DNA from 2 places in the Cohaesibacter gelatinilyticus genome. Region 2 is predicted to be linked to the other one. Evidence: predicted binding sites of a transcription regulator. Region 2 holds the regulator's gene; the other holds the start of a gene.

Region 1 (7,688 bases), on a different contig from region 2:
AGATGGCCGAGCAAAGATCACATTCTGCGTCTGATGCGAAGCGCGAAAGAGGCTTTCGTCTACGTTTGTGGCCCCGTTCCATTACGGGTCAACTGATGCTGGCTATCTTTCTGGCCGTCGTCATCGCACAGATCTTTGCCATCTTTCTCTTTTCCAAAGAACGGCTGGATGTAGCTCAGAATGTGGTACGCAAGCAGGTTTTGGATCGGACAGCCTCTGTTATCACTTTGCTCAACGAAACCGATGCCAGTCTTCATCGCAATATCCTGCGAGCCGCCGAGGGCACTGGAATTCGCTATAGCTTGCGCAAAAGAACCAGACTTAAATTACCCCGTTCAGGCACACCTGAAGCAGCTTTGGCGAAAAGCTTGCAAAGGCGCGCTGGACTTGAAAAACAAAGTGTACGTGTTCGGGTAACCGATCGTAAATTTTTTCATGGTTGGGGGCGCTCCAAGAGCAAACCCAATAATGACCCATTCTTTGACAGTTCTGCGCGTCAGAGTTTGAGGCTAAATGATAGAGATCAGGACAGCCAGTTTAACCCTCATCCTCCCCGTGATCAGAGAGATAGATCCGCTTCCTTCGGCTCCAAACCGGACAGGAAATGGCCACGCAACAATCATCACAGAAAGAATTTTTCCGCTTGGGATATGGCGGTCGCCGTACCTCTGGATAACGGTGAATGGTTACATGTACAGACTGTGGTTCCCAAGCCACCCAAGACCTGGGGTTTTGTTTTTCTTGTCTCGATGCTGCTGTTGATGCTTCTTATGTTTGCTGCCGTGTTCCTGACTGTTCGTAAACTGACGGCGCCTCTGCGTTCTCTTGAACATGCGGCCCGCAAGTTGGGGCGAGGTGAAGCTCTAGAACCTTTGGAAGAAAAGGGACCTAAAGAACTGGTTGGCACCATTTCCGCTTTCAATAACATGCAAGATCGCCTGATGCGCTTTGTGCAGGACCGTACGCGCATGCTGGCGGCCATCAGTCATGATCTGCGTACGCCCATCACGACCTTACGTCTGCGAGCAGAGTTTGTTGATGATGATGAGATGCGTGACAAGATCCTCGCAACATTGGAAGAGATGCAGGCCATGACCGAGGCTGTTCTGGCCTTTGCTAGAGAAGACGCATCCACCGAGGAAACCAAATCAGTTGATATCGGTGCACTGCTCGCGTCCATGGCTGAGGACTTTTCCGATATGGGCAAGGATGTGTCTTTTGAAGAAAATGGCACTGTTGTTTACGACTGCCGCCCAATGAGCCTGAAACGGGCATTGCGCAACCTGATAGAGAATTCCATTCGTTACGCGGGTTCGGCGGAACTGAGGTTGACTGAAACTTCAGACAGCCTTGTCATTGATGTTCTGGATCATGGTGATGGCATCCCCCAGGAACAAATGGATCAGGTTTTTGCTCCTTTCTTCCGTGTTGAAGCCTCCCGCAATCTTGAAACAGGAGGCGTTGGCCTTGGGCTTTCCATCACCCGAACCATTGTGCGCAGCCATGGCGGTGATGTCAGCTTGGCCAATCGCGCAGAAGGCGGCTTGCAAGCCACCATCACTCTGCCCAAATAGACAGTTACAGTCTCTTCTCTTTACACAAAACCTGTGATTACACAGATTTTGTGTCTTTGGGCTGTCATCATTCTGTCACGCATTCTATTGCATAAAGCCCGGTGAAACTTGGTATTTTCAACATATTGCGGGTCTGCCTGCCATACGGGCGGGCATAGACAGAACCCGGCTAGAACAAGGAATGCCGCAATGGCACAGAATTTTCGTCTGGCCAAGCCAGACCAATGCACTGATATTCGACAGCTTTTCTTTACAGCACTGGCCCCAATGGCCAAGCGCTTGGGCAATGTCATTCCCAATGATGCCTTTAGCGAATTGGCGGACAAAATTGGTGAGCGGAATCTTTATATTCTTGAAGAGGATGGAAAGATTCAGGCCGCAATCGCTTTTCACGAAGAAGATCAGGCTCTGTATATCGACACGTTGGCTGTGCAGCCTGAACTTCAAGGACAGGGACTTGGTTCTCAGCTTCTCAAGGAAGCAGAAATGATTTCCGAGAGCCGCGAGCTGTATCGCCTGAAATTACATACACCAGAAATCATGGATAAGCTGCTGACTTTCTATCATGGCCATGGATATTTCGAGAGCCATCGAGCCTTTCCAGACCACGGGAAAGACAGCACATTGCGGGTGCATTTTACCAAAGAGCTGGTACGTCACGGCATTTCCGCCGACATGGCCCATGAGCATGACCGGACTTTGGCTGACTGTTAAAATCCGCGCACTTGATTTCTCAATGATGACTTGATTAGGCTGGTCGCATCTTTCTTGCCAGCCAATCAACGATACATGCTTGCCAATTCTTTACCCAGACTGATCCTGACCGGACCGGAAAGCACCGGAAAGTCCACCCTCGCCACAACCCTGGCACAGAGACTGGACGCGATGGTCATATCGGAATATCTTCGGGACTATTTCGAACTGCACGGAAGTATCGGTCAGGAAGATTGCATTCCCATCGCTGAAGGACAGTGGCAGCGGGAAAGTGATGCTGCAAAGTTGGCCGATAACAATGGCCAACCTCTTATTTGTGATTGCGATCTGATTTCTTCGTTGGTCTATAATGATCACTATTACAAAGACGGTGATCCGGACTTGAGGAAAGCCTGGGAAACCTGGTCCGGTCGCCATCTGAAAAGTCTCAAACAGCCACCCCACTCTCCCAGGCTTTATCTCTTATGTGGGGTCGACTGGCCGTGGATGGCAGATGATCAACGCGATGCCCCGGATTTGCGCGCATATTTTTATGATGCTTTCAGAACCTGCCTTCAACGCAGTCAGCTAGACTATCTGGAACTGACAGGCAGTCTGGAAGAGCGCCTTGATCAGGTGCTCATCCATTTTCATTTGAGCTCATAAGGTTCCATCGGCTTACTCTTAAACCAATCTGGTTTCTTTTCTGCGCGCATCCAAATCTTGCTCCACGGCATTGAGGAAGGATGTCATGGAACCGGACAAGGCCACAATCACATTATCCAATACAACTGAAACCGCCAGGAAAGCCTTGGCTTCCTCATGAGACGCTGTGATGGATTTGGCTGCTTCATCGACATTGTGCTCGACATCTTGCGCGCCATTCAGAGCTGCCTGCATTTTGCTGGCCATCTCGCTAGCAGAGGAGTTCTGAATATCCACTGAATGTGAGATGACGTTCGTTGCCTCATCCACGCCTCCTATCATTTGGGTGATGGCTTGCAGTGAGGTCGCTGTAGCCTGCGCCGCTTGCTGGATATTCGATATTTGAGTAGCAATCGTTTCCGTTGCTTTGGCGGTTTGACCAGAGAGCTGTTTGACCTCTTCCGCAACCACCGCAAAACCCTTGCCCATTTCTCCGGCTCTTGCCGCCTCAATGGTTGCGTTGAGTGCAAGCAAATTGGTCTGAGCGGCAATTTTGCCAATCAACTCCACGATATCTCCGATCTCCTCGGCAGACTGGTTCAATATATTCATGGACTGGTTGGCTTTTTCTGCGGTCTGACCAGCATGCGTGACGACATCTCCCGCTCTATTGGTCTGCTCCAGAATATCATCCGCTGCTTGCTCCAATTGAGAGGCATTGTTTGACATTTCGCCCATATGGGACGTCGAGACCTGGCTGGATTGGCGTGCAAGATCTGTGCTTCCCTGTGCACGACTGGAAAGTTGATTCAAGCGCTCTGCAGCATTGGAGACCTTGACCGCCTCGCTATTCACACTCTCAATGGCTGCATCGGTTTGCTGGCGGAAAGTATCCAGCATTCGCGCCAAATCATCCTGCCGTTGCAACTCTTTGGCGTTGTCCAATTGTGCCGATTGCTGCAATTGCGATGCTTCCACTACACTGATGTGGAAATTTTCTGCTGCTTTGGCCAGCAATCCCAGCTCGTCCTTGGACCGGATTGCTGGCAATTCAACGCATGCATCCTTGCGACGTATCGCATCCATTGCAGCTGCCAATATACTAAGTGGTTTTGTGATGGATCGGGCAATCAACCAAGAGCTCAGAGCCGAGGTGACCAGCAGGACCGCGGCCAGTATGTAAAAACTGGTTTGAGCTTGTTCCTGAATAGCTACACTTTCTTGCATTTGGATGTCTGCATCACGCATTGCCAGTTCGGCTTGGCCTATCAGCAACTGGATTGTTTCGGACATATGCTCTCTGTGGCTTTTGATCTTTTGCTGAAGCAGTTTTTCGCTTTCAATCCAGGCCAGAAAGTCTTTGCGATAGACCTTCAAAAACCCTTTTAATTCCATACGAGCAACGATCTTGAAGCCAGCAGGTTTCAGAGATGAGACTGTTTTTCTATAAGCTCCCTCAAACTGCTGAACTGCTTTTGGATCCCCAAAAAGCATATAATCTTTTTCGATCTGGCGCATACGCAACAAATGGGCACGTACATTGCCGGATTTATCATCGATGCCTGCCTTCTTAATAAAGAATTCCAGCTTTTCTTCCGCTCGGCGTATTGCAGCACCCAAATACCCCCGCAATCCGTCATCCTGACCGAAGCCAACCCCTTTTTGTAGATCGACCAATTCCTGAAACTGCTCTGACGCCAAGGCCAACCGCGTTAATTCCTTTTTCAGATCTGAACGGGAAGAAACAGGCATCTGAATTTTTCGTATATCGGTGAAAATTTGCGCAACTTCATCTGCCCGTGCTTGCCCTCTCTCAAGCAAGAAGATTTCAGTACTGCGCGCTGCCTGAAGGCTCTTTGCCAGCAATTGCTCAAAAGTTGCGGCCAGATGAAGCGCTTCACTTTCCTTGGCCTTGAGCATCTGGATCGTTGATGTTGTTTTCCAGTTGAGTGTGATTATGCCCAAAAAACCGAAAATCATCAGACATACCAGAGCTGCAATTCTCTGGCGTACTGACAGTCTTGCAAAACCATTGGAGACCATGATTCCTACGCCGTTACTAGTTGCTTACCTACCGGCCACCCTGGTACTGCAAAATTTAATGAAAATATAATTTCAAGAATAAATTTCAAATATACTTGTATTATTCATGTAATTGTCATTATAAATTCTTCTATCTTACATAAATAAAATATGTCTTATATTATAGACATTATGATTTATACAATATTTCCATTGATATCGACAATTTCTTCATCCCTCACCCCACATCGAATTCCCCAATAGCAGGTTTGCAGATCAGAGCTTATCGACAAAAAGAATCTTTTCCGCTTTCTTGACTTCTCATCTCAAGCTGCCTAAATGAGTATCCGTCGTTAGCACTCAATATTGGAGAGTGCTAACACACTTGTTTTTGAGGAGCAGAGTTTGCTCAGGTGCCGCTAATTGGGCTTGGGTGTTCTGCATAACAGACATAGGAAAGTTCATACAATGAAGTTCCGTCCTCTGCATGACCGCGTCGTTGTTCGTCGCGTGGAATCCGAAGAGAAAACCGCTGGTGGTATCATCATTCCAGATACCGCCAAAGAAAAGCCATCTGAAGGCGAAGTAGTTGCTGCAGGCAACGGCGCCCGTGACGAAGCAGGCAACCTGGTTGCTCTGGAAGTCAAAGCTGGCGACCGTGTTCTGTTCGGCAAATGGTCCGGCACCGAAGTTAAAATCGACGGTGAAGATCTGCTGATCATGAAAGAGTCCGACATCATGGGTATCATGGGCTAATCCGCTGAGCTTTTGCTCGTGATTGACCCGATCCGATCCGGATCCCCTCCTTATATACAAGTTATCTAGATTTCAGGAAGAGCACATCATGGCTGCTAAAGAAGTCAAGTTCGGCGCTGACGCGCGTGAGAAAATGCTGCGTGGCGTAGACGTTCTGGCCAACGCTGTAAAAACCACCCTAGGCCCTAAAGGCCGCAACGTGGTTATCGAAAAATCCTTCGGCGCTCCACGCATCACCAAAGATGGTGTTTCCGTTGCCAAGGAAATCGAACTGGAAGATAAGTTCGAGAACATGGGCGCACAGATGGTGCGTGAAGTGGCAAGCAAAACCAACGACGTTGCTGGCGACGGCACCACCACTGCTACCGTTCTGGCTCAGGCTATCGTTCGTGAAGGCTCCAAGTCTGTTGCAGCTGGCATGAACCCAATGGATCTGAAGCGCGGCATCGATCTTGCTGTTATTGAAGCTCATAAGTCTCTTGAAGCTGCTTCCAAGCCAATCAATTCTTCTGAAGAAGTTGCGCAAGTAGGCACCATTTCTGCAAACGGTGAAGCTGAAATCGGCTCCATGATTGCAGAAGCCATGCAGAAAGTTGGCAATGAAGGTGTTATCACCGTTGAGGAAGCCAAGTCTCTGGAAACCGAGCTGGAAGTCGTTGAAGGCATGCAGTTCGACCGTGGTTACCTGTCTCCATACTTCGTAACCAACACCGAGAAAATGATCGCTGATCTGGATGATCCATTCATCCTGCTGCACGAGAAAAAACTGACCAACCTGCAGCCAATGCTTCCTATCCTGGAAAGCGTTGTTCAGTCTTCCCGTCCTCTGCTGATCATTGCTGAAGACATCGAAGGTGAAGCACTGGCTACCCTCGTAGTCAACAAGCTTCGTGGCGGCCTGAAAATTGCTGCTGTTAAAGCTCCAGGCTTTGGTGATCGTCGTAAAGCCATGCTCGAAGACATCGCTATCCTGACCGGCGGCACCGTGATCTCCGAAGATGTTGGCATCAAGCTTGAGTCCGTATCCCTCGACATGCTGGGTACCGCCAAGAAAGTAAACATCTCCAAAGAGAACACCACCATCGTTGATGGCGCTGGCGAAAAAGACGGCATCGAAGCTCGCGTTGCTCAGATCAAGGCTCAGATCGAAGAAACTTCTTCTGACTATGATCGTGAGAAATTGCAGGAGCGTCTGGCTAAACTGGCTGGTGGCGTTGCTGTTATCCGCGTTGGTGGTTCTACCGAGATTGAAGTGAAAGAGCGTAAAGATCGTGTTGACGATGCTCTGAACGCTACTCGCGCTGCTGTTGAAGCTGGTATCGTTCCAGGTGGTGGTACTGCTCTGCTGCGCGCTTCCAAAGCTGTTGAAGCTCTGTCTTCCGACAATGCTGACATCGCTGCTGGCATCAAGATTGTTCTGCGTGCTCTGCAGGCTCCAATCCGTCAGATCGCTGAAAATGCCGGTGTTGAAGGTTCCATCGTTGTCAACAAAGTGCTGGAAGGCGACGATACCCTTGGTTTCGACGCTCAGTCCGAAGCTTACGTAAACATGATCGAAGCTGGCATCATCGACCCAACCAAAGTTGTTCGCACTGCTCTGCAGGATGCAGCTTCCGTTGCTGGTCTGATGGTTACCACCGAAGCTATGGTTGCTGATGCACCTGCTAAAGACGGTGGCGCACCTGCAATGCCTGATATGGGTGGCATGGGCGGCATGGGTGGCATGGGCGGCATGATGTAATCATGACGCTTGGCTAACCTAGCTAAGACTTACAAGAAAGCCGGATCGTTCGATCCGGCTTTTTTATTTGCCCCATGCCCATGCATTCTTAAGCTTTGTGCGCATCCGCGCACGTGTGGCGGCATGATGTAATCACGTAGCTCTAAGCACCTCGCTTAGATTTACGGAAAAGGCCGGATCATTTGATCCGGCCTTTTTCTTTTGCCTCACGCCCATGCGCATTTTGCTTTTGCTCGTCCTCGGGGCTAAAGCCCCTG
Region 2 (7,688 bases):
GCGCCCCTGAAAAGTTGTTCGACTTTTCGGATAAGGGTTCGCATCAGATAGAAAGACAAGGAATTTCCAGAATGGCGCGTCAACTTCCTCCTTTCAGTGCAGTCAAAGCTTTTGAAGCTGCAGCACGTCACGGCTCCTTCGCTCGAGCCGCACAGGAGTTGAATGTGACCTCGACCGCCATCAGCCAGCATGTCAAAGGGTTGGAGCAATGGCTTGGCAAGGACCTGTTCCAGCGCCGCTCAAACGGCGTTCTGCTTACGTCAGACGGTTCTGCCATTTTGGGTGATGTAAGCCGCATTCTGGATCAGATTGCCGATCTGCTGCCTCCTGAGCCAGCCAATGAGACACAAAAGATAAGCCTGACCCTGTCCGTCCAGCCTGCCTTTGCAGAGCGCTGGTTGGCCCCTCGCCTGTCCGAATTCATGGCACAGCATTCAGACATCGAGATTGATGTTCGGGCCGAGGAGCATCTGGTCAATCTGGAAAAAGATCCCGAAGTTGATTTCGCCATACGTCATGGCTCTGGGGATCAGCAGGGAGCAGCGTCTGAAATCTTGCTGGAGGATGCTCTGGTTCCTGTAGCGACGCCTTATTATCGTGATCTCGTGAACCTTGAGGATGAGAGCAACTGGCGCAAAGCCACATTGCTGCATGATATGCAATGGAGTGGTGATTGGCAGGCTTGGGCAGAGACCCATCCGGGACTTAATCTTGATTGCCAGTCCGGCTCGCGCTTCTCTTCCTATGCCATGGCCCTTCAAGCCGCCAAGGAATCTGCTGGTATGCTGATGGGTCATCCATCTTTGATAGCCAATGAACTGGCGGAGGGCGAACTGGTGGTCCTGTCAGACACACCTTTGCCAGCCTCCAAGCATTTCCTGCTTCTGCGTCATAGAGGCCACAGCCAAGGCGCAGCCATCCAGTTCCGCTCCTGGCTCCTCGCCACGGCGAGGAAATAGTGTTTGCTCTCACGGCTATCTGTCTTCACGCTATTCCTGATCTTACGATCAGGGCTATTTCAGCTTTCGCCTAATTATACCCCTCACGGCAATTCCTCGCATTCGCTCGGGCCTACGGGGTGCGCAGCATTCCTATCGATACGCTTATCATCTCGCCTCGGCTTGATGGCGTATCTTGTCAGCTGCGGTCGCCTATCGGCTCCCGACGAAAACCTGTGTTTTCGCCGAATTCCTTTATCCTTGAGAGCTTGGTGAGGGAAAAGAATCCAGAAAAGGAAATCCTTCCTTTTCTGACGGCCGATAGGCAAGCGCGAAGCGCCCCGTCTGGAGCCCTGATCGATAGATCAGGAATAGCGTGAAGACGTACAAATCTAAGATAGCCGTGAGAGAAAAGTACTCTTTACCCAAAAAATAAGGAGGCCCGAGAGAAGCCTCCTTGGATGGTGGTCCATGGGCTCTAATCAGAAGAGGAACGTCGAGGGAGGAGAGAGACGCACTGATCGATTGCCGGAACCACAAGTGTTGAATAGAGATTACCGATTCTCTGGGCCAAAAATCTTGATCAAAGTCATGTTTGAACACAAAAATCCCAAAAACTTGCAAAAAATCAGAACTAATGGATAGCATCAAACAAAAAAGGCTCCTGAATCAGGAGCCTTTTGTAAGATTTCAAACTCTATTTGTCGATGATATACGACAAATAGAGTGTCTTAGACGCTCTTGTCGATGCCCTCAGAGGACTCGCCTGTCTCTTCGGTCGGAGTGACAAATTTCGGGCCACCTTTCGCAACACCAACCATGGCTGGGCGCAGTACACGGGTGCCGATCACATAACCGGCCTGAACCACCTGAATGACCGAATTGTTTGGTACATCAGGATTTGGCACTTCGAACATGGCCTGATGATAATTCGGGTCGAATTTTTCACCTTGCGGATTCAGCTTTTTCACACCGTGCTTTTCCAGTGTCTTCAGCATTTCACGCTCGGTCATGGCAGTGCCATCCAGAAGTGCTTTCAAGGCACCTTCTGCTCCAACGCGATCCTCGTCACTGATAGCTTCCTGGCCGCGGCGCAGATTGTCGGCAACGCCGAGCATGTCACGAGCAAAGCTGGCAACGGAAAATTGTTTGGCGTCCCGAATCTCTTTTTCGGTGCGGCGGCGCAGATTTTCCATCTCGGCCACGGTCCGCAAAAGCTGGTCCTTCATTTCCGAATGTTCTTTTTCCAGCTCGGCAATGCGCAGTTCTGCTGCTTCCAGAGGATTGAGGTAAGGCTTTTCTTCCTTCTCCTCAGCTACCTCTTCCGCAGGATTTGGGGTCTCGGCGGCTTCGTTTTCGCGAATGTCTTCAGACATGTATCAGCCTCGGTCTTGATCAAATCTTGTATCGAGCGGGGCGAAAGTCGCGCGCCGCACACATTTCTTTGCAAGGGATATCAGGCTTTCTGGCAAAAAAATCAAGAGAGACAGTCAAGAGAATGCTCCTTTTTCTGTCTCTCGCGCACAATCAGATGGTCTGATTGGTCTGCCATTTGGCCTTTGCTGCCGCGCTGTGGTTATCTCAAGGTTCCGAAATCATGGAACTGAGAACCTTGGCAGTATAGTCCACCATAGGCACAATCCGGGCATAATTGAGCCGGGTTGGTCCTATCACTCCCAAAACACCAACAATTTTCTGCTCACTATTGCGATAGGGTGAGACGATCACCGACGAGCCGGATAGTGAGAACAACTGGTTCTCCGAACCAATATAGATGCGCACGCCATCGCCATCTTGGGCCAGTTCCAAAAGCTGGATCAAATCTCGTTTGCTTTCCAGATCATCAAAAAGATGACGAATGCGATCCAGATCTTCCTTGGCGGTAACATCTTCCAGCAGATTGGAGCGTCCGCGCACGATCAAGCTTTGCGGTTGGTCCAAGGTTGCCCCGGTCCAGGTCGCAAGGCCCGCATCAACGAGCTTTGCTGTCAGTTCATCCAGTTCTTGCTGCACAATATGGCGATGAGCTTCGATATCTTGACGTGCGGCATCAAGGCTTTTGCCAGAGATATGAGCATTGAGAAAATTGCTGGCCTCGGTCAGAGCCGAAGCAGGCAGGCCTGCTGGTAAATCGATGAGACGATTTTCGACCTTGTCTTCCTCATCCACCAGAACAACAAGTGCCTTGGTTGCTTCCAGTCGAACGAATTCGATATGTTTGAGCAAGCGATCCTGTTTGCTGGCCATGACCAGTCCTGCCCCGCTTGACAGTCCCGATAACATCTGACTGGCTTTGGTGAGCAATCCTTCAAATCCGGCACTTTGTTGATGGCCCGGCGTCATCTGCCGCTCGATACGGTGACGTTCGTCATTGGAGAGATCTCCAAACTCCATCATGGCATCCACGAAGAAACGAAGTCCCATTTCCGTGGGCAAACGTCCAGCAGATGTATGGGGTGCATAGATCAGACCCAACTGTTCCAGATCTGCCATCACATTGCGCACAGAAGCTGGCGAGAGCGAATGAGGGAGTGCCTTGGAAATATTGCGTGAGCCAACGGGATCACCGGTTGCCAGATAGGAATCCACGATATGCCGGAAAATATCTTTTAGCCGGTCATCCATTCCTGCCAGTTCGGAAGCTGACAACAACATGTTGCGATCAATCATATTTAATGATGTCCTTGTTGTTCCTCATTTGGCTCTGCGCGTCCTCTGGATAGTGCTTTGAACTTGCCAAGTCTCTTCTTTATGCCTCAAAAGGGGGAAAAGCTGCAAGCATACCTTGTCCGCAAGTGCTAAGGCTTTTACAAGCGGCACAACGAATATTCTTGACCAAGCCAGTCTATCGGCAGCCCAGCAGCTGCCGCTGGTGATCCGCCCATAAGGCGAAAGGAAAGACCGATGCGTCCATCCAAGCGAAATCCCGATGAAAAGCGCCAGGTGAGTCTGGAGCGCAATGTTTCCAAACATGCAGAAGGGTCCTGCATCATCAAATGCGGTGATACCCATGTTCTTTGTACGGCATCTTTGGAAGAGCGCATTCCACCTTGGTTGCGTGGTCAGGGCCGTGGTTGGGTAACGGCTGAATATGGCATGTTGCCCCGCGCCACTGGCGATCGTATGCGCCGTGAAGCCCAAGCTGGCAAACAGTCCGGCCGTACGCAGGAAATCCAGCGTCTGATCGGTCGCTCCTTGCGTGCAGTGGTCGATCTGGAAGCTCTGGGAGAGCGTCAGATTACGGTCGATTGCGATGTCATTCAGGCCGATGGTGGTACCCGTACCGCCTCCATCACTGGTGCGTGGATTGCCCTGCGTGATTGCATCGAATGGATGCGTGCTCGTGGCATGATTGCCGCCGACGCAGTTGTGCTGAAGGATCAGCTGGCAGCAATTTCTTGCGGTATCTACCAGGGCACACCAGTTCTGGATCTGGACTATCTGGAAGATTCTGACGCTGAGACCGATGCCAACTTCGTCATGACAGGTAAGGGCGGCATTGTAGAAGTTCAAGGCACCGCTGAAGGCGAGCCATTCTCTCACGACGAACTGATGCAGATGCTGGAATTGGCCAAGAAAGGCATTGGCGAGCTGGTCGAATTGCAGGAAGCCAATAAAGACTAAGCTTTGCTCTCACACTTTTGCTTTTTGCATGTAAGGAAAGGCCAGATCATGGCACGCAGACTGACCGCAGACACCCCTCTTGTTGTGGCAAGTCATAACAAGGGAAAAATCCGCGAAATTCGCGAGCTTCTGAACTTTTATGGTCTTTCTTTGAAAGAAGCCGAAGAGCTGGATCTGCCAGAGCCAATTGAAGATGGCGATACCTTTGAGGCCAATGCCAAAATCAAGGCCTTGGCTGCCGCCACCGCTACTGGTCTGCCTGCATTGGCAGACGACTCAGGCTTTGCGGTTGATGCTCTGGATGGAGATCCGGGCATCTATTCTGCGCGCTGGGCTGGGCCGGACAAGGATTTTGGCATGGCCATGCGCAATGTCGAAGAAAAACTGCAGCAAAAAGGTGTGATCGAGCCAAGTCAACGCGGTGCACGTTTCGTGGCGGTGCTGTGCCTTGCCTGGCCTGATGGCCATTGCGATCTTTTCCGTGGCGAAGTGGAAGGCACCTGTGTCTGGCCACCACGTGGCGACAAAGGCTTTGGCTATGATCCGGTCTTTGTGCCGGAAGGCTTTGATATTACCTTTGGTGAAATGGACAGCGAACAAAAGCATGGCTGGAAGCCGGGACAAGAGGAAGCGCTCTCTCACCGTTCCCGCGCCTTCATTCTGTTTTCAAAAGCCTGTCTTGCAAGCTAGAGCGCATTCCCGAAAAGTTGTAGCACTTTTCGGATAAGAACTCGCTTCCAAAAAAATTAAAGCATTTCTCGCAATTCAATAAGCGTGAGAAGTGCTTTAGAATGACCCTGCTCCCGATACGGGAGAATGGATCACTGAAGGGACTGCGGTGCTGAACTCAGCAAACAAACTTGCAAAACCGGGACCCAACCATCCCGGTTTTGGTATTTATGTACATTGGCCATTTTGCGCAGCCAAATGCCCCTATTGCGACTTCAACAGCCATGTTCGCCACAAGCCGGTGGACCAGATGCGCTTTGCCCGCGCGCTGGAAAAAGAACTGAGCCATTACGCGTCGCGCGTTCCTTCTCAAACGGTCACGTCCATTTTCTTCGGTGGTGGCACTCCATCTCTGATGGAGCCTGCAACGGTTGGCCATGTTCTGGATGCCATTCATCGCCTTTGGAACGTGGACAGGGACGCGGAAATCACCTTGGAAGCCAATCCTACCTCGGTAGAAGCAAAGAACTTCAAGGGTTATCGGGATGCTGGCATCAATCGCGTCTCGATGGGTGTTCAATCCTTGCATGATGAGCAATTGCGCTTCCTTGGCCGTATGCATGATGTGGAGCAGGCCAAATATGCCATCAAACTGGCGCGAGACATCTTTCCGCGCATGTCCTTTGATCTGATCTATGCACGGCCTGATCAGACGCCGCAAAGCTGGTCGGATGAACTGAACGAAGCCATTGATCTTGCAGCAGATCACCTCTCGCTCTATCAGCTGACCATTGAGCAGGATACGATGTTCCATAAGCTTTATCACAGCGGCAAGTTCAAACTGCCCGATGAAGATACATCAGTTGCGCTCTATGAGGTCACCCATGAGACCTGCGAGGCGCGTGGTTTGCCTGCTTATGAAATCTCCAATCACGCACGACCAGGCGAAGAAAGCCGCCATAATCTTACCTATTGGCGCTATGGCGATTATGTCGGCGTCGGTGCAGGCGCACATGGACGCTTAACGCTGCCAAATGCCCGCGTTGCTACCAGCAATGAATATAATCCAGAACGTTGGTTGGAGCTGGTGGAAGAGCGGGAAATCGGTGCGCGCGGTGAAGAAATCCTGAGCCTTGAAGAGCAAGGCGATGAATTTCTTGTCATGGGTCTGCGCGTCAAGGAAGGCATCAGCCTTGAGCGCTATCAATCTCTTTCCAATCGTACTCTGAATGGAAAGAGATTGGCGACCATGATTGAACATGGCCTTATCGAGCAGATCTCAGATGATCGCATCCGCGCGACAAGGGAAGGTTTTTTCCTGCTCAATTCCGTCGTTGCGGAACTGGCAAGCAAATAAAGTTTTGAAATAGTTCAAAAAAGGGAGCCTCAGGCTCCCTTTCTCGTAATCTCATCACTCGGATTGTCAGCTTAGTTGGGCAAGCCCGCAGCAGACATAGGTGCATTCTCGATCAATTTGGCACCGCTGGTGGTGATTTCCTTGATGCCCAGAGATCGCTGAGAGGTGCCATCCGGACGGAAACGGAAGAAACCATCACCAAAGCCGATGAAGCCTTGCGGGTCGGTCAAGGTTTCATGGGCGAAGCGACGTTCGCCGGCTTGGGCAACCAGAGCCGCTGACAGGATAACCGCGTCATAAGCGAGAGCCGCTACACGTGGTGGACGCTCGCCATATTGCTGAGTGTAACGATTGGCAAAGACATCAAAGCCGATGGTGCGGCCATCAAGATTGCGAAGGCTGGCCGGGGGAGCCGGATACCAGGCACCACGCAACATTGGCTCGCGAGAAACACTGGCGTTATCCCACTGACCGGAGCCAAGGAACTGAATTTTATTGGCGCGAATGCCCTGCCCGGCCAGCAATTGGGTTGCAGGCACCGCTGCGACGCCTTCCGGAATATACATGGCGTCGATCTGATTTTTGATTTCGCCTAGCTTTTCTGCCGCAGTTTGCAGGCTGAACGGATCGGCCTTGCCACCGCTCTTATATTTCTCGATTGCCAGAATACGGACACCATTGCGAGCAGCTGTCTGGCGCAAGGAGGCTTCTACCACAGAACCATAAGGTGTTGCTGGAAGCATGGCAGCAATGGAACGTTTGCCTTTGGAAGCCGCATAGGAAATCATGCGATCAACATCATTTTCAGGTGTGAAGTTGATCAGATAGACACCACGGGCAGCAACACCGGTATCAGTGGTAAAGGCCAGCATCGGAACACCAGCAGGCTTCAAGACAGTACCCGCTGTTTTGACCTGGGCCGAACGCATCGGACCGATAACCAGCTGTGCACCTTCAGCCAGAGCCTTGGAGGCCTGAAGTGCAGCTTGATCCTGACCGACATCCTTGACGATCACTTGCAAGTCGGCGCTGGAATAATCCTGCAAGGCCATCGCAGCGGCATTGCGAATGGATTGTCCCGCTTTACCAAACTGACCCGG

Evidence for each region. Region 2 encodes HrcA, which represses chaperone genes, less so after heat shock. Its sites were predicted from a motif close to GTTAGCACTCNCNNNNNGNGAGTGCTAAC; they were not measured.
Region 1: the regulator HrcA is predicted to act here: its motif matches at 5,287-5,315, upstream of groES (co-chaperone GroES).

What each region holds. Positions count from the first base shown of each region.
Region 1 is NZ_OBEL01000001.1:227,653-235,340, reverse strand. Features, by position in the region: gene CRO57_RS01045 (ATP-binding protein) at 3-1,574, shown strand; gene CRO57_RS01040 (GNAT family N-acetyltransferase) at 1,764-2,288, shown strand; gene CRO57_RS01035 (AAA family ATPase) at 2,364-2,933, shown strand; gene CRO57_RS01030 (methyl-accepting chemotaxis protein) at 2,952-4,955, opposite strand; gene groES (co-chaperone GroES) at 5,403-5,690, shown strand; gene groL (chaperonin GroEL) at 5,779-7,431, shown strand.
Region 2 is NZ_OBEL01000003.1:259,274-266,961, forward strand. Features, by position in the region: gene CRO57_RS15095 (LysR substrate-binding domain-containing protein) at 72-959, shown strand; gene grpE (nucleotide exchange factor GrpE) at 1,670-2,314, opposite strand; gene hrcA (heat-inducible transcriptional repressor HrcA) at 2,520-3,608, opposite strand; gene rph (ribonuclease PH) at 3,843-4,562, shown strand; gene CRO57_RS15120 (non-canonical purine NTP pyrophosphatase) at 4,611-5,252, shown strand; gene hemW (radical SAM family heme chaperone HemW) at 5,401-6,588, shown strand; gene CRO57_RS15130 (penicillin-binding protein activator) at 6,660-7,688, opposite strand, start outside.